DNA from 4 places in the Bacillus sp. LR_5 genome. Region 1 is predicted to be linked to each of the others. Evidence: riboswitches for the same ligand, from Rfam matches in the RefSeq annotation. Region 1 holds a riboswitch; each other region holds the start of a gene.
What was found. Region 1 has a riboswitch for S-adenosylmethionine ahead of metN (methionine ABC transporter ATP-binding protein MetN). Riboswitches for the same ligand answer to the same signal wherever they lie in the genome.
Positions count from the first base shown of each region.

Region 2: linked by a shared signal. The riboswitch ahead of RAC86_RS05980 (5-methyltetrahydropteroyltriglutamate--homocysteine S-methyltransferase) and the one ahead of metN (methionine ABC transporter ATP-binding protein MetN) in region 1 are both predicted to bind S-adenosylmethionine.
Region 3: linked by a shared signal. The riboswitch ahead of mtnW (2,3-diketo-5-methylthiopentyl-1-phosphate enolase) and the one ahead of metN (methionine ABC transporter ATP-binding protein MetN) in region 1 are both predicted to bind S-adenosylmethionine.
Region 4: linked by a shared signal. The riboswitch ahead of RAC86_RS03435 (bifunctional homocysteine S-methyltransferase/methylenetetrahydrofolate reductase) and the one ahead of metN (methionine ABC transporter ATP-binding protein MetN) in region 1 are both predicted to bind S-adenosylmethionine.

Region 1 is NZ_JAVAXX010000018.1:2,231-10,071, forward strand. Features, by position in the region: gene metP (methionine ABC transporter permease MetP) at 1-339, opposite strand, end outside; gene metN (methionine ABC transporter ATP-binding protein MetN) at 332-1,357, opposite strand; SAM riboswitch class I at 1,463-1,569, opposite strand; gene RAC86_RS06255 (SCP2 sterol-binding domain-containing protein) at 1,684-2,028, opposite strand; gene RAC86_RS06260 (thioredoxin family protein) at 2,136-2,456, opposite strand; gene RAC86_RS06265 (toprim domain-containing protein) at 2,458-2,820, opposite strand; gene RAC86_RS06270 (YusG family protein) at 2,898-3,134, opposite strand; gene gcvH (glycine cleavage system protein GcvH) at 3,190-3,573, opposite strand; gene RAC86_RS06280 (arsenate reductase family protein) at 3,640-3,996, opposite strand; gene fadE (acyl-CoA dehydrogenase FadE) at 4,105-5,889, opposite strand; gene RAC86_RS06290 (acetyl-CoA C-acetyltransferase) at 5,904-7,079, opposite strand; gene RAC86_RS06295 (3-hydroxyacyl-CoA dehydrogenase/enoyl-CoA hydratase family protein) at 7,090-7,841, opposite strand, start outside.
Region 2 is NZ_JAVAXX010000017.1:890-7,452, forward strand. Features, by position in the region: gene RAC86_RS05955 (methyltransferase domain-containing protein) at 1-177, shown strand, start outside; gene RAC86_RS05960 (GntP family permease) at 328-1,746, shown strand; gene RAC86_RS05965 (CoA transferase subunit A) at 1,770-2,486, shown strand; gene RAC86_RS05970 (CoA transferase subunit B) at 2,483-3,139, shown strand; gene RAC86_RS05975 (3-hydroxybutyrate dehydrogenase) at 3,156-3,929, shown strand; gene RAC86_RS05980 (5-methyltetrahydropteroyltriglutamate--homocysteine S-methyltransferase) at 3,981-5,117, opposite strand; SAM riboswitch class I at 5,195-5,301, opposite strand; gene RAC86_RS05985 (5-methyltetrahydropteroyltriglutamate--homocysteine S-methyltransferase) at 5,370-6,503, opposite strand.
Region 3 is NZ_JAVAXX010000036.1:456-8,296, forward strand. Features, by position in the region: partial or broken gene mtnE (methionine-glutamine aminotransferase) at 1-721, shown strand, start outside; SAM riboswitch class I at 760-860, shown strand; gene mtnW (2,3-diketo-5-methylthiopentyl-1-phosphate enolase) at 945-2,162, shown strand; gene mtnX (2-hydroxy-3-keto-5-methylthiopentenyl-1-phosphate phosphatase) at 2,159-2,866, shown strand; gene RAC86_RS10495 (methylthioribulose 1-phosphate dehydratase) at 2,824-3,453, shown strand; gene mtnD (acireductone dioxygenase) at 3,468-4,004, shown strand; gene RAC86_RS10505 (YkvA family protein) at 4,045-4,365, opposite strand; gene spo0E (aspartyl-phosphate phosphatase Spo0E) at 4,568-4,825, shown strand; gene RAC86_RS10515 (hypothetical protein) at 4,911-5,342, shown strand; gene RAC86_RS10520 (sporulation kinase KinD) at 5,370-6,890, opposite strand; gene mhqR (MarR family transcriptional regulator MhqR) at 7,083-7,520, shown strand; gene motB (flagellar motor protein MotB) at 7,559-7,841, opposite strand, start outside.
Region 4 is NZ_JAVAXX010000008.1:46,332-54,172, reverse strand. Features, by position in the region: gene RAC86_RS03445 (CvfB family protein) at 1-500, opposite strand, end outside; gene RAC86_RS03440 (YajQ family cyclic di-GMP-binding protein) at 599-1,090, shown strand; SAM riboswitch class I at 1,197-1,314, shown strand; gene RAC86_RS03435 (bifunctional homocysteine S-methyltransferase/methylenetetrahydrofolate reductase) at 1,404-3,242, shown strand; gene RAC86_RS03430 (GNAT family N-acetyltransferase) at 3,333-3,782, shown strand; gene RAC86_RS03425 (GNAT family N-acetyltransferase) at 3,788-4,636, shown strand; gene RAC86_RS03420 (MFS transporter) at 4,748-6,016, shown strand; gene RAC86_RS03415 (mandelate racemase/muconate lactonizing enzyme family protein) at 6,025-7,140, shown strand; gene RAC86_RS03410 (YitT family protein) at 7,236-7,841, shown strand, end outside.

The DNA of each region.
Region 1 (7,841 bases):
AGCAAGGCGCGCGTAAAACGGTGCCGAACCGATCACCAGCGCCGGCAATGCGGCGTTAGGCCCTAAGATCGTGCCGACTAAGAACTTCGTAAACCCTAACAGTAAAATAATTAAAATAAGGAATGGAATCGATCTGAATATGTTGACAATGGCCGCAATCACAGAGTTGACCGCTTTATTTTGCCAAAGGCTCCCTTTGCTTGTCAGGAAAAGCAGCAAGCCGAGGATCACTCCGATGACAAAAGCAAACAATAAAGAGATCAGCGTCATATAAAGTGTTTCATATGTCGCGTTCCACAACTCAGTTAAATCAACGTTCGGGAAGTATTTTTCAAACATTCGTGATCACCTCTGCTTTCACCTGTTTGTCATTAATGAACCGGATCACGTTTTGCACTTCTTCCTCGTCTCCATCAATATGGATGAACAGTGAACCGTAAGCTCCATCCTTCGTCTGCGAGATTTTCCCTTGCAGAATATTGACGCTGACATTGAAGTTTCTGATCATCTCTGTAATCAGAGGCTGTTCAGCAGAATCACCGACAAATGTGAGCTGAACCATTTTTCCTGATGCTGTTTCATCAAGAAGGTGCTGTAGCGTTTCTTTCGTTTCTTCCGGCTCTGTCACCTGCTGAACAAATCGTTTTGTCATGTCTTCCTTCGGATTTTTGAAGACATCAAGAACTTCGCCTTCTTCCACAACCTTTCCGTTTTCCATGACAGCGACTCTGTTGCAGATTTTGCGGATGACATGCATTTCGTGTGTGATCAGCACAATCGTCAAACCGAGTCTTTCATTAATATCGGACAATAGATCCAAAATTGAATCTGTCGTTTGCGGATCTAATGCTGATGTCGCTTCATCGCAAAGGAGAACCTTCGGATTGTTTGCAAGCGCTCTGGCGATTCCGACACGCTGCTTTTGCCCGCCGCTCAGCTGAGACGGATAAGATTTTTCTTTTCCTTCTAAACCTACCAGTTTAATCAGTTCATCGGCGCGCTTGATCCGTTCGCTCTTTTTCACCCCGGCAATTTCTAAAGGAAACATGATATTGTCTCTAACGGTCCGCGACCAAAGCAAATTGAAATGCTGGAAAATCATGCTGATTTCATGGCGTGCATTTCTTAAAGCGCGTCCGTTCACTTCATTAATCTTGGTTCCCGCCACTTCCACGGTTCCTGAGGTTGGTTTCTCAAGGCCGTTCAGCAGACGGATTAAGGAACTTTTACCAGCTCCGCTATATCCTATAATTCCAAAAATCTCACCTTTTTTAATGGAAAGCGAGACATTTTGGACAGCATTGACATCTCCGTGTTTCGACTTATAAACTTTTGAAACATCTTGAAGATTGATCAAAGCAATCACCTGCCTTAACACTATTCTAAGAAATCTTCCGGGTTTTTCTGCAAAAGAAAAGCCTTTCTGCACACTTGAGCAGAAAGGCTTATATAAAATGCCTTTCTCTCATCTTTCAAAGCTGAACGCTTCGTGTGAATTGGCACCATTTCAACAGCGTTGATGGTTGCCGGGCTTCATAGGGCACTTCCCTCCACCTCTCTTGATAAGAGAAATATATAGTCTTTTTCGTCCGGAAATTCTTAATGTAGAATAGCATGGCGAATGATTAAATGTCAATAAAATAAATGATGTCAACTTTTACTATTATAATAATTTCCTATTTTTTAATTCTTTAAAATCCTCTGAAAAAATCCGTTCGTCAGCCAGAGTATGGCTTCTAGTTTTAACAGGGCCCTGAATGACCCCTTTACTTTGAGGCTTCCGCTCTGAATAAGGTGCTGAAGGGAAATGTCTCCGTGCAATAAGTCAATAATTTCTGTTTGGTTTCCGTAAAAGGTCAGGTTGGACGTTTGGGGCGAAGAAATTTTTTTCATTTCTCCCTGTTCGTTTATTGAGACGGTTAAGGCTTCTGTTTCTCCTTGGAAGGTAATGAGCAATGTCGAAGCGTTCAAAAGGGGTTTTAAAAACAGATGCTGATACTCATCTTCTAAAACTTCCGCTTTCTCCATATGTACAACCTCCTATTTGTTGGTCATACATACACATTTCTCTTTCTGGCGCAAGAACCCCTTTATAAAACGAACGACAATTTCATTGGATTGTGCAGAGAAATATGTCATAAATGGGATGCGGAAGATGATTTTTGTTTGATCAGCTCATATAAATAAGAAACAGAGTGAAACGCATATCCTCTTTCGACCACTTTTCCGCCTTTAAACAGCAGAAAACAAGGGACGCTTTCAATTTGATATGCTTTTGCGAATGTCGGAGAGTAATTGACATTGTTTTTATAGAAGGCGACATCAGGCAGCATTTCTTTCACCACTGTCAGCATTTTGCTTGCAAGCTGGCAGGTGCCGCAAAACGGAGTATATAAATAAAGGAGATACACATCATCTTCAATGTGCTCAAGCTCATATTCTTGGAGTTCTTTCATGCTATACACCTCGGGATTTTCTTTCAAGAAAAATAGTATGGACATTCAAATTCGCGCGCAGCAATACAGAGGCGACATGGTGCCTGGGTGCAGCCGCTACTTCCTTATAGGCTCTGTCGATATGGAGATGGCAGGCTTCGTTAAATTCTCTTTTCAGCTGTTTTCTTAATTTCTCGCCTGATTCATCAGCATCAACTAATATATAGACGTCTTTATCGTAAAGCTCGTCAGCCAATTCCTCAAGCTTCAGCTGGCTGATTGTTCCGTTTGTGCAGATAATGCGCACTGGTTCATTCAGGACGCTTTCGATTTTCTCTTTATCTGTTTTCCCTTCGACAATCATAACCTTTTCCAGCTCATCCATCTTCATCTTCTTCACCTGCCGCGTCATATTTGAAACGTTCAGATTGTAAAAGAAGGCAGTGAAATTCACCGCCAACATTAACACCAGCCGTTTTCGTAGTCACAATCCACGTATTTTTCGTCGTTTCCTGAGACCACATCAGCTGTCTTATAAAATTTCTCATTTTCAAAGGAATAACCGGACTTAAGCTCATATTCATTCATGCTTGTCATTTGGCCGATCATCTCATTTTCATGATATAACGAGAGCCGGCCATTTTGAAAGCGGCCTGTCACATCATTGGTGACATCGAGCTTTTGTTTGCTGAAAGCCATATTGGACACCTCCCATAACGTTAGCGTGTCCAATTGCCTTTACAGCTATCCTGTTTTAGTCTTCTTGTGTCATCTCTTCGTATTGCTCTGCTGTCATCAGTTTTTCAATTTCAGAAGCGTCAGACGGCTCAACGACGATCATCCATGCTTTTTCGTACGGAGATTCGTTGACGAATTCCGGACTGTCATCAAGATCTTCGTTTACTTCCACAACAGTTCCGTTAATCGGTGCATAAAGCTCAGATACCGTTTTAACGGATTCAACACTGCCAAATGGCTCGTCCGCTTTGATTTCAGCGCCGACTTCAGGAAGTTCGACAAACACGATGTCGCCTAGCTCAGACTGGGCAAAATGCGTAATTCCAATTCTGGCTTTTTCTCCTTCAACTTTTACCCACTCGTGTTCTCCTGAGTAACGCAAATCTTTAGGTATGCTCAATTGAATCCCTCCATTTTTTACAGCACTACAATAAGAAGATAACATACTTTTCAAAAAAAATTTACATTAAGCCCAGTTTTCTTCAAATTGGTCTTCTTTAAATCCGACTGTCACTTTTTCGCCGTCTGTTGTAAGCGGGCGTTTGATCAGCATTCCGTCTGAAGCCAGCAGTTCAAGCTGCTCGTCCTCCGACATGTGATACAGCTTTTCCTTGAGATTCAGCTCGCGGTATTTCATGCCGCTCGTGTTGAAAAATTTCTTGAGATCCAGCCCGCTTTTTTCATAAAGCGCTTTTAGTTCTTCTTTGCTTGGAGGCTGCTCTGCAATATGTATTTCGTTTATTTCTTTCCCATGCTCTTCAAGCCATTTCTTTGCTTTGCGGCATGTTCCGCATTTAGGGTACCAGTAAAAAGTTAACGACATCTTCTTCCCCCTCAATAAAATAATCGAGGTTATTTTAACACAGTTTGTTTTAAAAACCTAAAACAGTGCTTCTTAAAAAAGCTCCGCGCATGCGGAGCTCTTGGCCAATCAGACAATATATTTTTCAGCCTCAAAAACGCCCGCTGCCGCTTCGCGTTTTTTCTGAATAACGTTTTTAGGTGTTACGCGCGTGAGCTTGCGCAGAGCGGAAAGCATCATGCGGAGTGAATCTCCTTCTTCCATTGCGATGAGGGATTCCTTCGCGTGCGCTTCAATTTCATTAAAGGCTTCTTGAACGAAAATTTCTGTATACAGCACCTTTTGCGCCGCTTTTTCTTCGCCTTGCGCGGCAATGGCCTTTTCCGTTCTGAGCACGGCTGATTCCATTGCGTACACATTGCTGACGATATCCGCGACGTTGACGAGAATTTCTTGTTCGCGATCGATGGCTTTTCCGTATTTTTGCGCGGCGAGACCGGCAGCGAACAGCGCGATTTTTTTGGCTTGCTTAACGATATATTTCTCCTGCTCTAACACGCCGCTGCCAGGCTCTTCAGGCATAAGCATCATGAGTTCTTCCTGCAGCGACTGCGCTTTTTCAAATAGAGGCAGTTCGCCTTTGAGCGCTTTTTTCAGGAAGGTGCTTGGCACGATTAACCGGTTGATTTCGTTTGTGCCTTCAAAAATCCGATTGATCCTTGAATCCCTGTAGGCTCTTTCTACTTCGTACTCCTGCATAAAACCGTAGCCTCCATGAATCTGCACGCCTTCATCTACGATATAATCAAGCGTTTCAGAGCCAAATACCTTATTCAGAGAGCATTCGATGGCATATTCGGCAATTGACTTGGCAATTTGCCGGCCGTCCTTGAGATCTTCGGCTGTAAACTGGCTCATATTGTCTTCAAACAGCCCAACCGTTCTGTACACAGAGCTTTCCATCGCGTACAGCCTTGATGCCATTGTCGCAATTTTTTCCTGGGTCAGCGAAAAGCTAGCAATCGGCGTTTTAAATTGGCGCCGCTGATTTGCGTATGCCGCAGACAGCTCGATTACCCGCTTAGATGCACCGATTGTGCCAACCGCCAGCTTGTAGCGGCCGATGTTTAAAATATTAAAGGCGATGACATGCCCTTTGCCGATTTCTCCAAGCAGGTTTTCTTTTGGCACTTCAGCCTGATCTAAAATAAGCGTTCTTGTCGATGATCCTTTGATTCCCATTTTCTTTTCTTCCGGACCCGTGGATACACCCGGGAAATCTTTTTCCACAATAAAGGCCGAGAACTTTTCGCCATCCACTTTAGCGTAAACGACAAATACATCAGCAAAGGCAGAGTTGGTAATCCACTGTTTTTCCCCGGTTAACACGTAATGCGTTCCTGCTTCATTTAGCACGGCTGTTGTTTTTGCTCCAAGCGCATCAGACCCAGAGCCCGGCTCAGTCAGTGCATAAGCAGCGATCTTTTCGCCTGAAGCGAGTCCTGGCAAATATGTTTTCTTTTGCTCTTCTGATCCGAAAAAGACGATCGGCAAGGACCCGATGCCGACATGCGCCCCATAAGAAAGAGAAAAGCTTCCCGCACGCGAAAATTTTTCAGTGATGAGTGCCGAGCTGATTTTATCAAGACCGAGCCCTCCGTATTCCTCAGGCACATCAGCGCCAAGCAGCCCAAGTTCGCCCGCTTTCTTCAACAGCCTGACGGAATGCTCGAATTGATGGTTTTCGATGTCATCTATATGAGGGAGAACATCCTGCTCAATGTAGTCCTCAGTTGTTTTCGCAATCATTTTATGCTCGTCAGTGAAATCTTCCGGTGTATACATTTGATCGTATGGAACATCCTCGATTAAGAAACCGCCGCCTTTTTGTACTTCAGCCGCTTTTTTTGCCATTTGTTTTTCCCCCTTTAGCATAATTCAAATACACCGGCCGCTCCCATCCCGCCGCCGATACACATTGTAACGACTCCAAATTGCTCGTTTCTCCGTTTCATTTCATGAATCAGTGAGAGTGTAAGCTTTGTACCCGTACAACCAAGCGGATGTCCAAGCGCGATTGCGCCCCCGTTGACATTCACTTTTTCTTCATCAATTCCCAGTTCCCTTATCACTTGAATGGCCTGTGATGCAAAAGCTTCGTTCAGTTCAAACAAGCCGATGTCCTGCAGTTGAAGCCCGGCAAGCTTCAAGGCACGCGGAATGGCTTCCACCGGTCCGATGCCCATCACTTCCGGCGGCACACCGCCTACTGCAAAGGAGCGGAATTTCACAAGCGGCGCTAAGCCCAGTGCATCAGCTTTTTCTCGGTCCATCAGCATAACTGCCGCCGCTCCGTCACTCGTCTGCGAGGAATTGCCCGCAGTAACCGTTCCGTCAACGGAAAAAGCGGGTCGCAATGTCGCTAAGATGTCTGTCGTCGTTTGCGGGCGAACGCCTTCATCCTGAGAAAACACAAACTGTTTTTCCTGAGGCTTATGGTTTTCTCCGATTTCTGTCACCGTCACTTCGACGGGAACAATCTCATCTTTAAATTTCCCCTCTGCAAGAGCTTTGGCCGCGTTCTGGTGGCTGCGAACGGCAAACGCATCCTGGTCCTCGCGGGAGACGCCGTATTTTTTCGCGACCTGCTCGGCTGTGTGGCCCATGCTCATGTAATATTCCGGCGCCTTTTCTGCCAATGCGAGGTTCGGACGGGTCACATGCCCCATCATCGGAACCTGAGACATGGATTCTGCTCCGCCGGCGATCGCTGTATCATAGGCGCCGAGCATAATTTTTTCTGCCGCATATGCGATGGACTGAAGACCTGAAGAGCAGTAGCGATTGACTGTAATTGCCGGGACCGTGTACGGCAGTCCCGCAAGCGCGCCAATATTTCTCGCCATATTTAGCCCCTGTTCCGCTTCAGGTGTTGCACAGCCGATAATCAAATCGTCAATATTGCCTTCGTAGCCGCCTGCCCGTTTCAGTGTTTCTTTTACGCAAATCGCTCCCAAATCATCCGGACGAACGGTGGCCAACGATCCTTTTTTTGCTTTCCCAACCGGTGTTCTTGCACCTGACACTATGACTGCCTCTTTCATAAGCTCCCTCCTAATTCCGTAAAGGTTTACCTTTCACAAGCATATGCTGCATTCTCGCTTGAGATTTCGCCTCTCCTGCCAAACTCAAAAACGCTTCTCTCTCGATCTCCAATAAATACTCTTCATCAACCTCTGTACCGAACGGCACTTTTCCGCCGGCAATGACATAAGCGAGTTTTTTCGCGATCTTGAAATCATGCTCTGATATATAGCCGGACAGCTTCATTTGCTCAGCGCCAAGCAAGAGTGCCGCATAACCGGTTTCTCCCGCCACCTTAACCTTTTCTTTTACAGGCGGCCGCCAGCCGGTATCGTATAAAGATGCGGCCAGCTGTTTTGCATCGTAAAGCAGGTGGTCCTGATTCATGCTGATGTGATCTGTTTCTTTTAAGATGTTCATCTCACGAGCCTCTTGGGCGGAAGCGGATACTTTCGCCATCGCAATCGTTTCAAATGTTTTCATTGCCGCATTCATCGGATCAAGACCGCGGCGAAGATGGTTGATGTACAGCTCTTTGTTTCCACCTCCGCCAGGGATGAGGCCGACGCCGGATTCCACAAGCCCCATATAGGCTTCGCTTGCTGCTTGAATACGAGCCGCCGGCAGACACACTTCCGTTCCTCCGCCGAGCGTCATGCCAAATGGCGCGGCGACAACCGGTTTCGCACTGTATTTGATCTTCATCATCGTCTCTTGGAAACGGCGTATCACGAAATCAACTTCCAAAAAGTTGTCATCCTGGACTTCCATTAAGATCATGC
Region 2 (6,563 bases), on a different contig from region 1:
CACAGCCATCATGTGAGGCTGCGTTATGTCAAAACGCTTGACCGCCAAGCGATACATTGGCTGCTCCAGATGACGCCGCTCGCTTGGTCTGCGCCGGAAGACAGAGTCAGGCTGCTGAAAGAGATGAAATCAGCCGATATTACGGTTGATGTTGATATCTTAATAGGAATGAAATGAATGGCAGAGGAAAGCTCCGAAAAAAGGAGCTTTCCTTTTTTAATCGGAATAGTTGGCCCCCGCTTCCCGTACATATGGAAAGGGGACGGGAACGGTCGATGCGGAGAGTCTTTGTAAACGCTTTCCTATCCGTGGAAATGGGGGATGTGTGTGGAACTGATCATCATTCTATTGGCGTTAGGCTTGCTGATGTTTACGGCGTATCGGGGATTTTCTGTCATTTTATTTGCGCCGATTTGCGCGTTATTTGCGGTGCTGCTGACAGATCCAAGCCATGTGCTTCCTTTTTTCTCATCGATTTTTATGGAGAAGATGGTGGGTTTTATTAAGCTGTATTTCCCGGTATTTTTACTCGGTGCGATTTTTGGAAAAGTCGTTGAAATGTCCGGGCTTGCGGCATCGATTGCGAAAACGATTGTCAGGCTTGTCGGGGCAAAAAGAGCGATACTTGCCATTGTGCTGATGGGCGCTATCTTGACGTACAGCGGCGTCAGCCTATTTGTTGTCGTGTTTGCCGTGTATCCGTTTGCGAAAAATCTGTTCCGAGAAGCTAACATACCGAAACGCCTCATCCCGGGAACGATTGCTTTAGGGGCTTTTACATTTACAATGGACGCACTTCCGGGGACGCCGCAAATTCAAAATGTCATCCCGACGACGTTTTTCAAAACAGACATTTATGCCGCTCCTTGGCTTGGCTTGTTCGGCGCAGTGATTGTGCTGGCAGCGGGCATGATGTATTTGGAATCGAGGCGAAAAAAAGCGCAGACATCCGGCGAAGGCTACGGCGGTTTTGATTCGGAGAATACTGCTGCTTTTGAATCGCCTGAGTTCACGGCCGAACCGGACAAAAGCCCGGTGCAGCATGCGCTTGCCTTTGTCCCGCTTATACTCGTAGGTGCAGTGAATAAATGTTTCACCATATACCTTCCAAAGTGGTATCCGAATGGATTTGATTTTTCATCGATCGGATTAAAGGAGTTCGGCAAGCTCGATATTTCTTCAGCGGCTGCTATTTGGTCGGTGGAGCTCGCTCTGGTGATTGGCATCATTACAACGATTTTATTTGATTGGAGAAGGGTGTTTGCCCAAATGAAGGAAGGGCTGAATGAAGGGATCGGCGGTGCCTTGCTGGCATCTATGAATACGGGTGCCGAGTATGGTTTCGGCGGCGTTATCGCCGCGCTGCCGGGGTTTCACAAGCTGAGCAGCGGAATCTCGCACACCTTTACCGATCCGCTTGTGAACGGGGCCGTCACGACAACTGCACTGGCGGGGATCACCGGGTCGGCTTCAGGTGGTATGGGCATAGCACTAAGCGCGATGTCCGATCAATACTTGCAGGCGATTCAGGCTTACAACATTCCGCCGGAAGTGATGCATCGAGTCATATCGATGGCATCAGGCGGCATGGATACGCTGCCGCATAATGGCGCTGTCATCACGCTTCTGGCCGTGACAGGACTGACTCACCGGCAATCGTATCGGGATATTTTTGCAATCACGCTCATTAAAACGGCTGCCGTATTTGCTGTGATCGCGATTTACAGCCTGACCGGTCTAGTGTAAGAGAAAACGAAAGGGGCATCAATATGGGAAAAGTACTGTCATCAAGTAAGGAAGCTGCGGAACTGATTCATGATGGAGATACACTGATCGCAGGAGGATTCGGGCTGTGCGGCATTCCTGAACAGCTCATTTTGTCGATAAGAGATCAGGGGGTAAAGGATTTAACCGTTGTCAGCAACAATTGCGGAGTTGATGACTGGGGGCTTGGTTTGCTTTTGGCTAACAGGCAAATCAAGAAAATGATCGCATCCTATGTCGGTGAAAATAAAATTTTTGAGCGGCAGTTTTTAAGCGGAGAGCTTGAGGTTGAACTTGTTCCCCAAGGAACGCTCGCTGAGAGAATTCGTGCAGGCGGCGCGGGCATACCGGGATTTTACACGGCGACAGGCGTTGGTACTTCAATAGCAGAGGGAAAAGAACATAAAACGTTCGGCGGCCGGACATATGTACTGGAGCGAGGCATCACCGGCGACGTGGCGATTGTCAAAGCGTGGAAAGCGGACACCATGGGGAATTTGGTTTTTCGGAAAACGGCGAGAAATTTCAATCCCGTTGCCGCCATGGCAGGGAAGATTACGATTGCCGAGGCAGAAGAAATCGTGGAAGCGGGAGAGCTCGATCCAGATCATATCCATACGCCGGGAATTTACGTACAGCATGTGGTGCTTGGCGCGAGCCATGAAAAACGGATTGAAAAGCGAACAGTCCGACAAGCGGCGGGAAAGGGTGAGGCGAAATGAAAGAAGCGAGAAAACGAATGGTCAAACGGGCTGTACAAGAAATCAAGGATGGCATGAACGTCAATCTTGGGATTGGAATGCCAACGCTTGTCGCAAATGAGATACCCGATGGCGTTCACGTCATGCTTCAGTCAGAAAACGGCTTGCTCGGGATCGGTCCGTATCCTGTGGAAGGAACGGAAGATGCGGATTTGATCAATGCAGGAAAGGAAACAATCACTGAAGTGACGGGGGCTTCCTATTTTGACAGCGCTGAGTCATTCGCAATGATAAGAGGCGGGCATATCGATTTGGCTATCCTCGGCGGCATGGAAGTTTCTGAGCAGGGCGATTTGGCCAATTGGATGATCCCAGGGAAAATGGTAAAAGGGATGGGCGGCGCCATGGATCTCGTCAACGGGGCGAAACGGATCGTTGTCATCATGGAACATGTCAATAAACATGGCGAGTCAAAGGTGAAAAAAACATGCTCGCTTCCGCTGACAGGCCAGAAAGTCGTACACAGGCTGATTACGGATTTGGCTGTTTTTGATTTTGATAACGGCCGCATGACACTGACGGAGCTTCAGGAAGGTGTCACAATTGAAGAGGTTTATGAAAAAACAGAAGCCGCTTTCGCTGTAAGCCAGTCTGTGATCAAACAAAATTCTTAATGGGAAGGTGTTTGACATGAAAAAACAAGTCGCCTTGGTGACTGGGGCAGCCGGCGGAATCGGATTCGAAATCGCGAGGGAATTCGCCCGTGAAGGCGCTAGCGTCATCGTTTCGGACCTTCATCAGGAAGCATGCGAAAAGACCGCTTCCAAGCTTGCAGAAGAAGGTTTTGACGCAGCAGCCATTCCGTGTGATGTGACAAAGGAAGCGCAAGTCGCTGATACGGTAAACGCCATCCAAAAACGATACGGCCGCTTGGATATTTTGGTGAACAATGCCGGTATTCAGCACGTCGCCCCGATTGAAGAGTTTCCGACAGAAACCTTTGAACAGCTGATCAAGGTTATGCTGACGGCGCCCTTCATCGCGATGAAGCATGTTTTTCCGATCATGAAAAAACAGCGATTTGGCAGAATTATTAATATCGCATCTGTTAATGGTTTAGTCGGCTTTGCGGGGAAATCCGCTTATAATAGCGCCAAGCACGGCGTCATTGGACTGACAAAGGTCGGGGCGCTGGAAGGCGCGCCCCACGGCATTACAGTCAACGCGCTCTGTCCGGGTTATGTCGATACACAGCTTGTCCGCAATCAGCTGAGCGATCTTTCGAAAACGAGAAATGTCCCTTACGACTCCGTGCTTGAACAGGTCATTTTTCCGCTTGTGCCGCAAAAACGATTGCTTTCCGTCAAGGAAATCGCGGATTATGCGGTGTTTTTGGCAAGCGAGAAAGCGAAGGGTGTCACCGGGCAGGCTGTCGTCCTTGATGGAGGCTATACCGCTCAATGACATAAAAAACACACTTGCTCCGCCAGGGAATCAAGTGTGTTTTTTCTTTGCTTATTTCCAAACATCGTTAGCGATCTCAACCACATGGCGCAGCTTCGCCCATTGCTGTTCTTCAGTCAGCTTGTTGCCTTCCTCAGTTGAAGCGAATCCGCATTGAGGGCTGAGGCAAAGCTGGTCTAAGCTCACATAGCGGGACGCTTCTTCGATACGGCGTTTTACATCGTCTGGATGTTCAAGCTCACCGAATTTAGATGTCACTAAGCCAAGGACAAGCTGAAGATCAGAGCGCTTCACATAACGGAGTGGTTCAAATCCGCCTGAGCGTGAATCATCATACTCTAGGAAAAGCCCGTCCAGGTTCAAGCCGTCAAAAATGGTTTCGGCTGCTGCGTCATAGCCGCCTTCCGCTGTCCAAGTGGACTGGAAGTTGCCGCGGCAAATGTGCATTGTTACGGTCAAGTCATCCGGACGGTCTGCAATCGCGTCGTTAATGGATTTCGCAAATAGCTGGCGAAGCTCGTCAGGCGTTGTTCCGAACGCTTCGATTTGTTTTAAGCCTTTTTCAGATAAGAAAACAGCCCATGCTGTATCATCAAGCTGGAGGTAGCGGCAGCCTCTGTCATAAAACGCTTGAATCGCTTTTTTATATGCTTTGGATACATCGTGCTGGAAAAGGTGATAGTCGTTTTTGTATGCATCCTTTTCCAGCTTTCCGCGGAAAAACAGCATATTCGGGCTTGGGATTGTCATCTTTGGCGTCGCGTCACCGGCAATGCTATGGAGAAAGGAGTAATCTTCAAGCATTGGGTGAGTTGAAAAGTCGATATCACCGGTCACTTTTATGCCGCGTGCTTTTGTCTGTACGTTATGGAATTGAATGCCCTGCTCAGGAGTAAACGGCTCAACGCCATCTAAGTTTTCAAGGAAATCAAAGTGCCACCACGCTCTGCGGAATTCACCGTCTGTCACGACGTTCAGGCCGGTTTCCTTCTGTTTTTCCACAATGCGGGTGATTTCATCGTTTTCGATTTGGCGAAGCTGCTCAGCCGTAATCTCGCCGGCCGCTTTTTGCAGCCGCGCTTTTTTAACGGGCTCAGATCTCAGCAGGCTTCCGACTTGATCCGCGCGAAACGGCGGTTTTTTTCTTTGAAGTGATTTTTGTTCTGCGGGTGTTGTTTGTTGTGGCATGTTGTCCATTCCTTCTTTCCATTCGAATATAAAAAAGCTCTTCCTTTGGATAAGGAAGAGCTTGTGTGACAATCTCAACCTTATCTTCAAGAGCAATCATTGCTCTAAAGGATTTAGCACCATTCTGTTAAACAGCGGTTGCCGGGTATCGCAGGGCCAGTCCCTCCACCTCTCTTGATAAGGAAAACCTTTTTATGAAATTTTCTGATAGTATCTATTATTCACACATTTTATGTTTCTGTCAATGATAGATTATCTCCACACATCGTTGGCGATGTCGATCACATGGCGCAGCTTCGCCCATTGCTGCTCCTCTGTCAAAAGATTGCCTTCTTCTGTAGAGGCGAAACCGCACTGCGGGCTGAGGCACAGCTGATCCAGGCTGACAAAGCGCGCCGCTTCATTGATTCGGCGCTTCACATCCTCAGGATTTTCAAGCTCGCCGTATTTCGATGTAATCAAACCGAGTACAATTTGCAGATCCTTGCGTTTCACGAAACGGAGCGGATCAAAGTTACCGGAGCGGTCATCATCGTATTCCAAGAACAGGCCGTCCAAATGTAAGCCATCCAAAATCGTTTCCGCTACAGCGTCATAGCCTCCTGATGCCGCCCAAGTTGAACGGAAGTTGCCGCGGCAAATGTGCATCGTGATTGCTAAATCATCAGGCCGGTCTGCCACTGCATCGTTAATCGTTTTGGCGAATAAGGCAGGCAATGTTTCTGGATCGCCCCCAAGCGCTCGGACGACCTCTCTGCCTTTTTCCTCAAAGAAGAGAGACCATGACGTATCATCAAGCTGAAGATAGCGGCATCCAGCGTCATAGAAGGCTTTGATTGCTTTTTTGTACGCTTGGGCCAGATCATGAAAGTATTCCTCTTGGTCGTCATAAATCCCTTTATCGGCTTTTTCACCGAAAAACAGCATATTCGGGCTCGGAATCGTCAGCTTTGGTGTCGCGTCACCGGCAGTCTCATGTAAAAATTGATAATCGGCAAGCGCGGGGTGGCTCGTAAAATCGAGTTTTCCCGTCACTTTGATGCTGCGTGCTTTTGTTTTCGCATGATGGAACTGAATCCCTTCAGCCGGGATGAACGGTTCCACGCCGTCAAGCCCTTCCAGGAAATCATAATGCCACCAGGAACGTCGGAATTCCCCGTCTGTTACCACATCGAGACCGATTTCTTTTTGTTTTTCCACAATGCGGGTGATCTCTTGATTTTCGATATCACGAAGCTGTTCCGCAGTGATCTCGCCAGCCGCTTTTTTTTGCCGGGCTTCTTTCACCGGAGCAGATCGCAGTAAACTGCCGACATGATCGGCACGGAAAGGAGCTTTGATTTGTTTTTCTGTTTTTTGTCCTGCAACATTTGTTTGTTGAGCCATGTCATTCGCCTCTTTTCTGAAATGTGTTGTGCATGAAAAAAGCTCTTCCTTTGAGTAAGG
Region 3 (7,841 bases), on a different contig from region 1:
CATAACCGCTGAAGTAAGGGAACAGGCGAAATTGATGTATTTGAATTATCCGAATAATCCTACCGGAGCTGTTGCTACTTCCGAGTTCTTTGAAGATACCGTGCGTTTTGCGACTGAAAACGGAATCTGCGTCGTTCACGATTTTGCTTACGGCGCTGTAGGATTTGACGGCTGCAAGCCTTTAAGCTTTTTGCAGACTGAAGGTGCGAAGGATATCGGAATTGAAATTTACACGCTGTCAAAAACGTATAATATGGCAGGATGGCGGGTTGGCTTTGCCGTCGGAAACGCTTCGGTCATTGAAGCGATCAATCTTTATCAAGACCATATGTTTGTCAGTCTTTTCAGAGCGACTCAGGAGGCTGCAGCAGAGGCACTGTTAGCCGATCAGACGTGTGTGGCAGAGCAAAATGCCAGGTATGAGAGCAGGAGAAACGCTTGGATCACGGCATGCCGGGAAATCGGCTGGGATGTAACAGCTCCCGCAGGTTCTTTTTTTGCATGGCTGCCTGTGCCTGAAGGCTATACTTCAGAGCAGTTCTCAGATCTTTTGCTGGAAAAAGCGAATGTGGCAGTTGCGGCTGGAAACGGCTTCGGTGAATATGGCGAGGGCTACGTCAGAGTCGGACTTTTAACAAGTGAAGAAAGACTTAAGGAAGCCGCTTATCGAATTGGCAAACTGAACCTGTTTACCCAAAAAAGCATTGACAAGACCTTATAACGATGGGATAATTCAAAATAATTTATAAAATCTATATTTTCTTATCAAGAGCAGGCAGAGGGACGAGCCCGATGAAGCCCGGCAACCGACTTATAAAGCACGGTGCTAATTCTTGCAGCTAGCGGCTGAGAGATAAGATTCGGACGAGAAACGAAACCTCTTTAGACGCGATTGCAGTTTGAAGAGGTTTTTTGATATGGATGAAAATGAAAGGAGCTCTGGCATGAGTGAGTTATTAGCGACATATCTCCTGACCGAACCGGGAGCCGATACAGAGAAGAAAGCAGAACAAATCGCAACAGGATTGACAGTAGGCTCCTGGACTGATCTGCCCCTTGTAAAACAGGAGCAAATGCAAAAGCACAAGGGGCGTGTGATAAAAGTTGAGGAGAGAGAGGGAACTCCTGCATCAGAAAAACAAGCGGTCATCACAATTGCCTATCCTGAAATCAATTTCTCTCAGGATATTCCGGCTTTGCTGACAACAGTGTTTGGCAAGCTGTCGCTGGACGGAAAAATCAAATTAATCGATCTTCACTTCTCTGAAGCATTTAAGCGTGCACTGCCGGGACCGAAGTTTGGCGTATACGGCATCCGGAAGCTGCTGGGAGAGTTTGAGAGACCGCTGTTAATGAGCATATTTAAAGGCGTAATCGGAAGGGACCTGAGTGATATTAAAGAACAGCTCCGGCAGCAGGCGCTTGGCGGAGTTGACTTGATTAAAGACGATGAAATTTTCTTTGAGACAGGTCTAGCGCCTTTTGAAACAAGAATTGCAGAAGGAAAGCAAATATTGAAAGAAACGTATGAGCAAACCGGACATAAAACGCTGTATGCGGTGAATTTGACTGGACGTACGGCTGATCTGAAAGACAAAGCGAGACGCGCCGCCGAGCTGGGAGCGGATGCGCTTTTGTTTAATGTCTTTGCTTACGGCTTGGACGTTATGCAAGGCCTTGCAGAAGATCCTGAAATCCCAGTTCCGATTATGGCGCATCCAGCAGTCAGCGGAGCGTTTACGTCTTCTCCGTTTTACGGTTTTTCTCACGCTCTTTTACTCGGAAAATTAAACCGATATTGCGGTGCTGACTTCAGCCTCTTTCCGTCTCCATATGGTTCGGTTGCGCTTCCAAGAGCAGATGCACTGGCGATTCATGAAGAATGTGTGAGAGAGGATGCTTTTAACCAAACATTTGCTGTTCCGTCAGCAGGCATTCATCCCGGCATGGTTCCGCTATTAATGCGTGATTTCGGCATAGACCACATTATTAACGCCGGAGGAGGCGTACATGGACATCCGAACGGTGCCCAAGGCGGGGGGCGAGCGTTCAGAGCCATTATTGATGCGGTCCTAGAGGCCCAGCCGATTGATGAAAAAGCCGAACAATGCAAGGATCTTAAGCTTGCGCTAGATAAATGGGGAAAGGTTGAAGCCGTATGACGACTCGAAAACCTTTTATTATTTGTGATTTTGACGGAACAATCACGATGAACGACAACATTATAAATATCATGAAAACATTTGCTCCCCCAGAGTGGGTGGCATTAAAAGACGGCGTACTTTCCAAAACGCTGTCGATCAAGGAAGGTGTCGGGCGGATGTTCGGCCTTCTGCCCAGCCGTTTAAAAGAAGAGATTACAAGTTTTGTATTGGAAGATGCAATAATCAGGGAAGGCTTTCGGGAATTTGTAGCATTTATCAATGAGCACGAGATTCCGTTTTATGTCATAAGCGGTGGAATGGACTTTTTTGTATATCCTTTGCTTGAAGGCATTGTGGAGAAAGACCGCATTTATTGCAACCATGCTTCATTTGACAATGACTATATCCATATTGACTGGCCTCATTCCTGCAAGGGCACATGCAGCAATCAATGCGGGTGCTGTAAGCCGTCGGTCATCCATGAACTTTCTGAACCGAACCAATATATCATCATGATCGGTGATTCGGTTACAGATGTGGAGGCAGCAAAGCTGTCTGACCTATGCTTTGCAAGGGATTATTTATTAAACGAATGCCGGGAGCAAAACCTCAATCATCTTCCGTATCAAGATTTTTATGAGATAAGAAAGGAAATTGAGAATGTAAAGGAGGTACAGGAATGGCTGCAAAACAAGAACGCTGGCGAGAGCTCGCTGAAGTAAAACGGGAATTGGCAGAGAGAGATTGGTTTCCGGCGACTAGCGGCAATCTGTCAATTAAGGTTACAGATGATCCTTTAACATTTCTCGTCACTGCAAGCGGAAAAGATAAACGCAAAGAGACGGTTGAAGATTTTCTGCTGGTTGATCAAAACGGAGAGCCTGCTGAAAGCGGGCATTCTCTGAAACCGTCAGCAGAAACGCTTTTGCATACACATTTGTACAATAAAACCAATGCCGGATGCTGCCTGCATGTCCATACGGTAAACAATAATGTGATTTCAGAGTTATACGGAGACCAAAAGAAAATCACATTCAAAGGGCAGGAAATTATAAAAGCACTCGGCTTGTGGGAAGAGAACGCAGAAGTGACCGTTCCGATTATAGAAAATCCGGCACATATCCCGACGCTTGCGGCACTGTTTGCGGAAGAGATTTCAGAAGATTCAGGAGCTGTTCTGATCCGAAATCATGGTATTACGGCTTGGGGGAGAACAGCATTTGAGGCAAAAAGAGTGCTTGAAGCGTATGAATTTTTGTTTAGCTACCATTTGAAATTGAAAACACTCCAGCATCAGCTGGTTAAATAAAAGGAGGAATTGAAATGGCTACAATTCGAATTCATGATGAGGCAAATACAACGATTGAAAATCAAGAGGAAGTGGCAAGATTTCTGGACAGTCAAGAGGTTATTTATGAGCAATGGGATATCACGAAACTTCCGGAACATCTCTCAGAGAAATATGATCTGACAGAAGAAGAAAAACAGCAAATTCTTGATACCTTCGAAACTGAAATTAAAGATATCTCAACCCGCCGCGGCTATAAAGCACAGGATGTTATTTCATTGTCAGACAGCAATCCGAAACTTGATGAACTGCTTGAAAACTTTAAAAGAGAGCATCACCATACAGACGATGAGGTTCGTTTTATTGTAAGCGGACACGGTATTTTTGTCATTCAAGGCAAGGACGGAACGTTTTTTGATGTCCGTTTAAACCCTGGAGATTTAATCTCCGTGCCTGAGAATATCCGCCATTACTTCACGCTTCAGGAGGACCGCAAAGTTGTCGCGGTGAGAATTTTTGTCACAACTGAAGGCTGGGTTCCTATTTATGAAAAAGACAGCGTGAATCAATAAGCATGAGATAGCCCCGTTCATCGAACGGGGCTTTTTATATTTATTGCAAACGCCACTTTTCATACTGTGACAGTTCTTTTTTAATCAGTGTCCAAATCAAACCTAAAACAGCTGCATCGTCAATGAACCCAAGACCGAGGATTACGTCTGGAATGATATCGAGCGGCATGACGATATACAGGATTGCGGCAGTTAACAGCAAAAGTGTTTTAACCTGTGAACGAGGGTAGTCGCCATTTCGCCAATCGCGAAGCATCTGAAAAAAAGTAGTGATGTGCTGAATACATTTTTTTCGGTTTTTCCTCTTCAAAATTGCTTTTCCGCCTGCCGCTCCGAGCATAATTGCTTTCTTTTTCTTCATTGGGCATACCTCCTGCCTGGCGGCGTGTTTAAGATATTCTTCACCTGGGTATTATTCTTCTAATCCTATCAATATATCTATTATACCCGAAAAATTAACTTATTTAATGAAAATATGTTTACAAATAAAGTATAATCTGTAATAATGCACAATAACCCAATCAAACTTGTTTCCTATTTCTTAGCGGCGAGGGGTGAAGTGAATGGGCGGTTCTTCTGAACAAGAAAGATTGTTGGTGTCTATTGATGAAAAAAGAAAGTTAATGATAGATGCCGCTAGAAAGCAGGGATTTACAGGGCATGACACGATCAGACACAGTCAGGAGCTGGATTGTTTAATAAATGAATATCACCAGCTCATGCAAGAAAACGAACATTCTCAAGGGATTCAAGGCCTTGTAAAGAAATTAGGCTTGTGGCCCCGCAGAGATGTTATGCCAGCATATGATGCAAATAAATAGCGGCGCTGTCAAATGCATATATAAAGAGAGAGCTTTTCAGAAGCGCTCTTTTTTTCTGGAAAAATTCATATGAAAGAGGGAACTGATGAAAGAACTGGCGATTCTCATTACTGAAATGGTCAATCAATTTCATGACGCTTTTATCTCATTATGCGGAATGTTTGGCATTCATTTAACAGACAAAGAAATGCATTTTTGGGTGATCGGCATTTTTGGCATAATCTTTTTCGGCGTCACTCACGCTGTGTTTTCATGGCTTTCTAAATGGAGCATGACAGCCTTGTCCTTTATCTATACCGTTACAGTGATCATTGTTATCGTATTTGCGATTGAAATTCAGCAAAAAGTGACGGGGAGAGGGAACATGGAGTTTTTAGATGCCACGGAAGGGTTAAAGGGTTTTTTAGTATTCTTTATGTTTTTTTTGCTTCTGAAATTGCTGTTTCGCTTCATCAAAATACTCTTTTCTGGCAGAACAGCAAGCAAGTCGACTGGCAATCCACGGTCACGAAGATAAAAAACCCTCCTGACACGGTCAGGGGGGCTATGAAGCGGATACGGGGAGGGTGATCGTCACCTCTGTGCCTCTTCGCACTTCACTTTCGATATGAATAGAGCCACCGTACATCAGAACGATCCGTTTACATACGACAAGGCCGAGACCGGTTCCTTTTTCTTTAGAAGTAACAAAGGGAAGGAAGATATGATCCAGCATTTCCTGAGAAATCCCTTCACCGTTATCCACAACTTTGATAATGGCCTTTTTATCCAAAGCTCCCACTGAGATCGTCAGTTTGCCTCCTTCAGGCATTGACTCGAGGCCATTTTTTGCTACATTTAAAATCACTTGTTTAATATGATCTTTGGTGCATTTTACGAGCAAAGGCTGCTCAGTTAAATACTGTAATTCGACTTCAACATTGTATAGGTTGCCCTCAGAATAGATGATCGGCATAATTTCACCGATAATATCCTGGAGCGAGTTCAGCTCCCATTTTTCAGCTGTCGGCTTGCCGAGAACGAGAAACTCACTCACAATTTGATTAATGCGCTTTATCTCTTGTTCGATAATGGAGAAGTAAAGCTGATCTTCTTCACCTTTATATTTCTTTTGCAACAGCTGAATAAAGCCGCTTATGCCGGTGAGCGGGTTACGGATTTCATGGGCTGTGCTGGCAGCAAGCGTTCCGATCAGCTCTAATTTTTGCGCCTCATTTTCTGAGCGCTCCAGCTGTGTCTGCCGCTTCAGCAAATAATACAGCACGAGAATAAAAAGGATATTCAGCAGAACAATACTACATGAAAGCGGAAGCACAAGGCTTTTCGTCAGTTCTTCTATTGTAACCGGGTTCGGATATACTTTCATATTCCAGCTGATATCATCCAGATATCCGCTGACAGGTTTCTGATCTATTGCATGTGAGGCCTGTCCGCTCGTAAAAATTATTTTTCCGTCTTGATTCACAACTTCAATATAAACATCAGGGCTAAGTAAGTTAATGAGATTTTTCAGATAATCAATTTGAATAGCTGCGACAAGATAATTTGTCACATTTCGTTTTGAGTCCAAAACAGGGACACAAATTGTAAAAATCGGCTGGCCTGTAATTCTGCTCGAATAACTATCTGAAATGACTGTCTTTTTTGTTTCCTTCGCTTTTGTAAAAAAAGATCTGTCGGCCAGGTTTACTTTCATTTTTAACTCTGTTGTGCTTGCGGTGACGTCTCCTTTGGCATTTAGAAAATAGAGACCGGAAAATCTCGGCTCTGAATCAAAGGTTTTTTCCAAAATCGACTGCATTTTCTTTATATCAACCGGTCTGTCGATTGCGATGGACAAGGAAGTCATTCTCGCCTCTGTTTCTCCGATTAAATAATTGATTTTGTTGCGGTGAAGGTTCAGCATTACACTCGCTTCTTGCTTATGTTCTGCAGCTATAGTATCTTTTTCTTTTTCATATACGAAAAAGCTGATGACGATTGCCGGAATCACGACCAGTATAATATAAAGTTTGACTCTCCCGCAGGCGCCTTTTAGTATTTTCAATTTGCATCGCTCCAACATACACCTGATTAGAGGTATTATATCATTGTTTCTTCTTCTTTAATAAGAAAAAATAACCAAAAAAATTAGAAAAAGATGTTGAGCAGCTTATAATATAAAAAAGAAGAGAAATATTGGAAAGATTTTTATTGACATTTCGGTCTTTGTTTATTAATGTTTCTCTGTAACGGTTTCTAAAAGGATGATTGAGACATGACAGAAAAATCACTGAAGTTATTTATCGTGCTGTCGCGCGCGTATCGGTCCATTAACGATCATATGAATAAGCATATTCATAAGCATGGACTAAACCCGACTGAATTTGCTGTGCTAGAGCTGTTGTACCATAAAGGCGATCAGCCGCTGCAGCAGATAGGAGATAAAATTCTCTTGGCTAGCGGGAGCATCACATACGTTGTAGATAAGCTGGAACAAAAAGAACTCCTCATTCGGAAAGCGTCTCCTACAGACAGACGTGTGACATTTGCACAAATTACTGAAAAAGGCATCGGTCTTTTGAATGATATTTTTCCTGATCACGCTGCTGAAATTGATGAAATGATCAGCGTATTAAGCGAAGAAGAGGTAGAGATGTGCACGGAAATGTTAAAAAGAGTAGGATTAAACGCAAAACAGTTTCATAATAAGTAAAAAAAGGAAGCCTGATATGTCACAGGCTTCCTTTTTAACTATTTTTCATTTGTTTCCGCTGCGCCTCTCGGCAAGATGAGAACTTCAACACGCCGGTTTTTGCTTCGGCCTTCCGCTGTTTTGTTGGAAGCAACCGGTTTATACTCACCATACCCCTTGGCACTGAATACTTTTGCATCGAGCTTAGGGTTTTCAATCAGTAGCCCCATAAAGTTTACCGCTCTCATGACGCTTAAATGCCAGTTTGATTGGAATTCAGAATTTTTAATTGGCATATTATCAGTATGTCCGCTAATAATGATATTTCTTGGCGGATTAATC
Region 4 (7,841 bases), on a different contig from region 1:
TTCATCAGATCTTCTGAAGCGTCGGTAAACAGTTCGCTGATGATATCTTCCGGCGCTGGTTTCGCAAACATGCGCCCCCGGTTCGTCACCTTCAGCATACAGTAAAGTTTGTCCCCTTTTTGCGGCCAGACATCTTCATACGGGGGTAAATGCTCAGTTGCGACTAGTGCGTCCTTCGATAAACCGACATCAACGAAAACGCCCATATCTTCCACTTTATCCACCACTTCAACCCAGCCATATTCATCCGCGCTGATGACCGGAATTTTCATCGTGGCCGCAAGCCTTTCCTGCTGGTCGACGTATATAAAGACTTCTACTTCGTCTCTGTCCTCGATATCCTCAGTCATTTCACTGTTATGTAAGAGAATCGTATCTTCCCCATCGGTTAAAAAATAACCGAAGTCGGTTTGGTGATCTATACTCAAGGTTAATTGCTGCCCTGGTCTCATGCTATCGTCCTTCCTGTTCCGCTTATTCTCTGCGGATTTTGTTAACATTTTTTCCAATCATCACAAATTGATTCTTTGTTCTGTTGGAAGTTTCTCTTTATTCTACTATAATCAACACATAAGTTAAATGTTATGGAGGTTTTCATATGGCAAAAGAAAGTTCATTTGATATTGTATCCAAGGTGGAATTGCCTGAAGTGCAAAACGCAATCCAAATTGCACTGAAGGAAATCAGTACCCGATATGACTTTAAAGGCAGCAAAAGCGACATTTCTTTAGATAAAGAGGAGCTCGTCCTCGTTTCCGATGACGAATTCAAATTAAGCCAGCTGAAAGATGTGCTGGTCAGCAAATTGATTAAACGAAACGTACCGACAAAAAACATTGAGTACGGCAAGGTTGAAAACGCGTCAGGCGGAACGGTACGCCAGCGTGCAAAGCTTGTTCAAGGCATTGACAAGGACAACGCAAAAAAAATCAATACGATCATCAAAAACTCCGGACTGAAAGTAAAGTCTCAGGTGCAGGATGATCAAGTGCGTGTCACCGGAAAAAACAAAGATGACCTGCAGCAGATTATCTCAGCTGTGCGGGGAGCAGACCTGCCAATTGACGTTCAATTTATAAATTTCAGATAAATTTTCTGATTCCTATTGATTATTGTCTTTATTTTCGGTAAATTTGGAGAAAGGGAAAAACGCCAGGTATCTTTTGGCACTTCCTGACACGAAAATTTCATATCCGTTCTTATCAAGAGAAGCAGAGGGACTGGCCCGACGAAGCTTCAGCAACCGGTGTAATGGCGATCAGCCATGACCAAGGTGCTAAATCCAGCAAGCTCGAACAGCTTGGAAGATAAGAAGAGACAAAATCACTGACAAAGTCTTCTTCTTAAGAGGACTTTTTTTATTTCTCTTTTTTCCTTGCTGATGTGAATAAAGGAGGCAGACAATGGGACTTTTAGAAGATTTGCAAAGACAGGTGTTAATCGGTGACGGCGCCATGGGGACGCTCCTCTACTCCTATGGCATTGACAGGTGTTTTGAGGAGCTCAATATTTCAAAGCCGGAGGAAATTCAGCGCATACATAAAGCGTACGTTGAAGCGGGAGCCAACATTATTCAAACGAATACGTACGGGGCCAACTATATTAAATTATCCAGACACGGTCTTGAGGATGACATCAAAAAAATGAATCAGGAGGCCGTAAAGATCGCGCGGGCTTCAGCAGGCGATGCATACGTGCTTGGAACGATGGGCGGCATACGGACATTTAATAAAAATGCGTACAGTCTTGACGAAATTAAGCGCAGCTTCCGCGAGCAGTTGTATCTGCTGCTGCATGAAGAGCCGGATGGCTTACTGTTAGAAACATATTATGATTTGGAAGAAGCCCGTGAAGTGCTGAAAATCGCGCGCAAAGAGACTGATCTTCCGATTATGCTCAATGTCTCCATGCACGAGCAAGGCGTATTGCAGGACGGAACGCCGCTTTCTGACGCATTGCGCTCGATTGCGGATCTCGGAGCTGATATTGTCGGCATTAACTGCCGCCTCGGCCCTTATCACATGATTGAAGCGCTCAGCGAAGTGCCAATTTTTGATGACGTATTCTTATCGGTTTATCCGAACAGCAGTCTTCCTTCGCTTGAAGAGGGACGGCTCGTCTATGAAACAGACGACACGTATTTTCAAAACAGCGCGTTAGAATTCCGTAAGCAAGGCGCGCGGATTATCGGCGGCTGCTGCGGCACAACACCGAATCACATCAGGGCGATGGCGGAAGCGGTTGGCGGACTGGCTCCGATTACGGAAAAAGAAGTCAAAACCCGGGCGAAAGAATTCATTTCTGTTCATCACGAGCGAACCGAGCCCGGCCTGGATGAGATCGCGGCGAAAAAACGCTCTATTATCGTAGAGCTGGACCCGCCGAAAAAACTAAGCTTTGACAAATTTCTATCGGCGGCTGCTGAATTAAAAGAAGCGGGAATCGATGCCCTGACACTCGCCGACAATTCTCTGGCGACCCCGCGGATCAGCAATGTTGCCTGCGGCGCCCTTGTCAAGCAGCAGCTCGATATGCGTTCCCTTGTCCATATTACGTGCCGTGACCGTAACATTATCGGCTTACAGTCACATTTAATGGGCCTTGATACGTTAGGGCTGAATGACGTGCTTGCTATTACAGGTGACCCTTCTAAAATCGGGGATTTTCCTGGTGCGACGTCTGTATATGATTTAACATCTTTTGATTTAATCAGGCTGATCAAACAATTCAATGAAGGTCTGTCTCTGTCTGGAAAACCGCTCGGCAAGAAAACGAATTTCTCAGTTGCCGCCGCATTTAATCCTAACGTCCGCCATCTGGATAAAGCGGTAAAACGGCTTGAGAAAAAAATAGATTGCGGCGCAGATTATTTTGTTTCTCAGCCTGTCTATTCCGAGCAGCAGCTTGTCGATATCCATAACGAAACAAAACATCTGAAGACGCCGATCTATATCGGCATCATGCCGCTGACAAGCAGCCGGAATGCCGAATTCATCCATAATGAAATTCCCGGCATTAAGCTGTCTGATACGATTCGCGAAAAAATGGCCCATGCCGGTGAAGATAAAGAAAAGCAAAAGGCGGAAGGCCTTGCAATTGCCCGCTCCCTGCTGGATACGGCATGCGAGCTGTTTAACGGCATCTACTTGATAACGCCTTTCCTCAGATCTGACTTAACCGCTGAGCTCACTTCATATATTCAGCAAAAAGATGAGCAGCGCCAAAATATCTTTTTGCATTAATCCCTTTAAAGACTGTCTGATCCAATCGGGCGGTCTTTTTCAACGGGATTCGTGTTACGATATAGAAAAACAGTCATGAGGAGGAACATTATGCTCGAAGTCAAAACCATTTCCGCGGAAGATACATATGAAATCCGGCACCGCATTCTGCGCCCCCATCAATCCATTGAACAATGCAAATATGAAGAGGATCATGCAAAAGGCTCCTTTCATCTCGGCGCGTTTTTTGAAGGGAAGCTGATCAGCATCGCTTCTTTTTCCCCGCAAAATCAGCCATTAATAACAGAATCCCCAGCATATCGGCTGAGAGGCATGGCAACGCTTGAAGGATATCGCGATCAAAAAGGCGGGAGCACGCTGATCAAACACGCGGAAGAGAAACTGGCGGAGAACGGCGTTCAGGCAGTCTGGTGCAATGCCAGAAGCCATGTGAAAGGCTACTATTCAAAACTTGGCTGGGAAGAACTCGGCGAACCGTTTGAGATTCCCGGCATAGGCACACATATCATCATGTATAAAAAACTCGAAACAAGCAGGTGATCTGTATGAGGGTAATCGATAAGCTGATTAAGCTTCATGAAGAACATACCCCTAGTCTATTGCGGCTTTGCAGGCAAGCCGGGTGGCCGGATTACGGCGAACAAGAGCTGGCACTGCTTGTCCAGCAAGGACGCTTTTTCGGCTATCAAAATGTCAGCGGTGATATTATTTCCTGCATCGGCTTGTTTTTGTTTGGCCGTCTTGCTTCTATCGGCCTCGTGATCGTGGACAAAGAATATCAACGGCTCGGTCTCGGCCGGCGTATGGTAAACGCCTGTATCACCCAAACGGATGAAAACACAGCCATCAGGCTTTGCGCCACAAAAGAAGGTTTGCCGCTTTATGAAAAAGCAGGTTTTCATACAGCAGGTTCAGTGCGAAAGTACAGCTGTCATAGTTTTCAACCTTATACAAAAAAGCTTGACGCTGAACTGACATCCTTTAGAGAACAAGACTTTCACGACTTAACCACGGCGGATCTGGCTGCCTTTGGCGGAGATCGATCAAACCTTTTGCAGCAGCTTATTTCTGCTTCATGCGAATGTATCATCGCCAGAAATCAGGACGGACAGCTCATTGGCTACGGACTTTCTGTACAGACACCGGCCAATTTGAAATTCGGCCCCATCATCGCTCCATCATCAGATGTTGCAGCACAGATAATTAACAGGCTGGCGGCCGGCAAACAAGGGCCGATGCGAATCGATATACCGAGTGAACACACGTCTCTGCATGACAGCCTGATAGAAATGGGATTTCTTAAAGATGATGAACCTCCGCTTTTGTTCTATCAGAAAAAAGCGCCTATTCAAAATGGACACTTATATGCTTTGATTTCACAGGCTCTCGGTTAACCCTCTTTTTTCCCGAACAGGTATCTTCTGTTCGGTTTTTTGCTGTCTGATCGCTGAATAAACGAAGCCAACAGGGACATTCTAAGCAGAAGAAAAGGAGTGTGCTCTGAGATGGAATCATCAAAACAAAATAACGGAATGACGATTGTAGCAATCGGTTCAATCCCTTTAATATTAACCCTAGGAAACTCGATGCTTATTCCGATTTTGCCAAAAATGAAATCTGAACTTCATTTATCACAATTTCAAGTCAGTCTCGTGATCACAGTATTTTCCTTAATTGCAGCATTTGCGATTCCGATTGTCGGTTATCTCGCAGACCGATTCTCAAGGAAAGTCATCATTATTCCCTGCTTAATTTTGTATGGTGCCGGCGGTTTGTTAGCCGGGTTTGCGGCAGGTTTTTTTGACAATGCCTACCCTTGGGTCATGGCAGGACGAGCGTTACAGGGAATCGGGGCAGCCGGAACCGGCCCAATTGCCATGGCACTGACGGGAGATCTGTTTAAAGGCGCCCAGGAGAGCAAGGTGCTCGGCCTTGTTGAAGCTTCAAACGGCATGGGGAAAGTGCTATCGCCGATCATTGGCTCGCTGATCGCCCTGCTTGTCTGGTATGGCGCGTTTTTTGCCTTTCCTGTGTTTTGTATCATTTCGATCGTACTGACTTGGATTTTTATTAAAGAAAAGAAAAAGGAAAAAGAACCGCCACCAATCGGAAAATATGCAAAAGGGCTGTTAAGTGTCTTTAAACATGAAGGCAGATGGCTGTTTACCGCTTATTTAGCCGGTGCGACCTGTTTGTTTACTTTATTCGGCATCCTGTTTTATCTCTCAGATGTTCTTGAAAAAACATACGACACCGACGGCGTGAAAAAAGGCTTGATTTTAGCGATCCCGCTTTTGGTTATGTGTGTGACGTCCTATACAACAGGAAGCAAAATCGGGCAAAAGCAATCGTTAATGAAAAAGCTGATCGTACTTGGATTGGCGTTCATGACCGTATCCTACGCGGCACTGTCATTCATTGAAAATCTTGTCCTTTTTATCAGTGTTCTTGTACTGAGCAGCATAGGCTCAGGTCTTGTCCTTCCTTGTGTGAACAGTTTTATTACCGGGGCTGTCGGCAAGGAAAGACGGGGATTTGTCACCTCGCTGTACGGCTCTGTACGTTTCTTAGGAGTAGCGATCGGTCCTCCGATTTTCGGCCGCCTGATGCAATGGTCCAGACCCGGCATGTTTTTAAGCATCGCGGGATTGACTCTCGTTGTCGGGATTCTTGTGATGATGCTCATCCATGTGAAGCAAAACAATGAAGAAACAAAAGAAAAAGAAGACACTAAAATGGCTGGAAATCGGCTACAGCCCGCTGAGGAAAGGTAGCACCCAGTGTGAAAATTGTACGGATTGAAACCTTTCCGCTATTTCACCGATTAGAAAAGCCATACGGAGATGCCAATGGGTTTAAACGATATCGGACTTGTTATCTCATCAGGATTATCACCGAAAGCGGGATAGACGGCTGGGGAGAATGCGTTGATTGGCTCCCTGCTCTCCATGTCGGTTTTACGAAGCGGATCATCCCGTTTCTATTAGGAAAACAGGCTGGCAGCCGCCTGTCATTAGTGCGCACGATTCAAAAATGGCACCAGCGGGCGGCCTCCGCTGTAAGCATGGCGCTGACAGAGATTGCAGCCAAAGCTGCGGATTGTTCGGTTTGCGAATTATGGGGCGGGCGATACAGAGAGGAGATTCCTGTGTACGCGTCTTTTCAATCGTACTCAGACTCCCCGCAATGGATCAGCCGCTCAGTCTCCAATGTTGAAGCCCAGTTGAAAAATGGTTTTGAGCAAATCAAAGTCAAAATTGGCGGGACTTCATTCAAAGAGGATGTCCGGCACATCAATGCGCTGCAGCATACAGCAGGCAGCTCCATTACGATGATACTGGACGCAAACCAAAGCTACGATACCGCTGCGGCTTTTAAATGGGAGCGCTATTTCTCCGAATGGACGAACATTGGCTGGCTTGAGGAGCCTTTGCCCTTTGATCAGCCGCAGGATTACGCTATGCTTCGAAGCCGTTTGTCTGTTCCTGTTGCCGGCGGAGAAAACATGAAAGGCCCGGCGCAATATGTGCCTCTCCTTTCACAGCGCTGTTTGGATATCATTCAGCCCGATGTCATGCATGTCAACGGAATTGATGAGTTTCGGGACTGCCTCCAGCTCGCGCGTTATTTCGGCGTCAGAGCATCCGCCCATGCATATGACGGATCGCTTTCACGGCTCTATGCTTTATTTGCACAAGCCTGTCTGCCCCCATGGTCTAAAATGAAGAAAGATCACATTGAACCGATCGAGTGGGACGTCATGGAGAATCCTTTTACAGATCTCGTCAGCCTGCAGCCTTCAAAAGGAATGGTCCACATCCCGAAAGGAAAAGGCATTGGAACAGAGATCAATATGGAGATCGTCAATCGCTACAAGTGGGATGGCTCAGCCTATTAAGCTGGACCATTTCTTTATTTTGAGACATAAATAATGGACAGCCTCATAAAATGAAAACAGCGGACAAGTCTTTTCATAAAGGAGCAAATGACTTAATGGCTGAACTGCTGATGAAAGCAAAACTTACGTTTATGATTGTCGTAGGCGGCGTACTACAGGGACTCGGCATGTCCTTGTTTTTATTTCCGCATGATATTCCGACAGGCGGTGCAGCAGGTATTGCGGTGCTATTGCATTATCTGTTTCAAATCCCCCACGGCTTTTCAGTGTGGGCTGTGAATGTATCAATGCTTTTTACCGCTTTAAAATGGCTGGAGATGAGAACATTCACCGGCACCCTCGCTTCTATCACCGTCACCTCTGTCTCGGTATTGATCTTTGATGCAGTTTTTCCGGATATCACATCTAATCTGTGGCTTGATCTGGCAAGCGGCGCAGTGTTATTGGGACTCGGCATCGGACTTTTATACAAATATAAAATTTCGAACGGAGGATTCGGAGCCCTTGCTCTGATGATTTCTATCTACCGCGGCGGGAATCCTGGAACGATCCTGCTCATCATGAATTGCATCATTTTTATGGTCACCGCGTCTATTATTGACTGGGGCATCGTCATTCAAGCCCTCATATGCCAGGTGATATCGACAAGAGTCATCGACTTCATCTACAACATCCGCCTGACCTCTCTTCCCTATCTCACG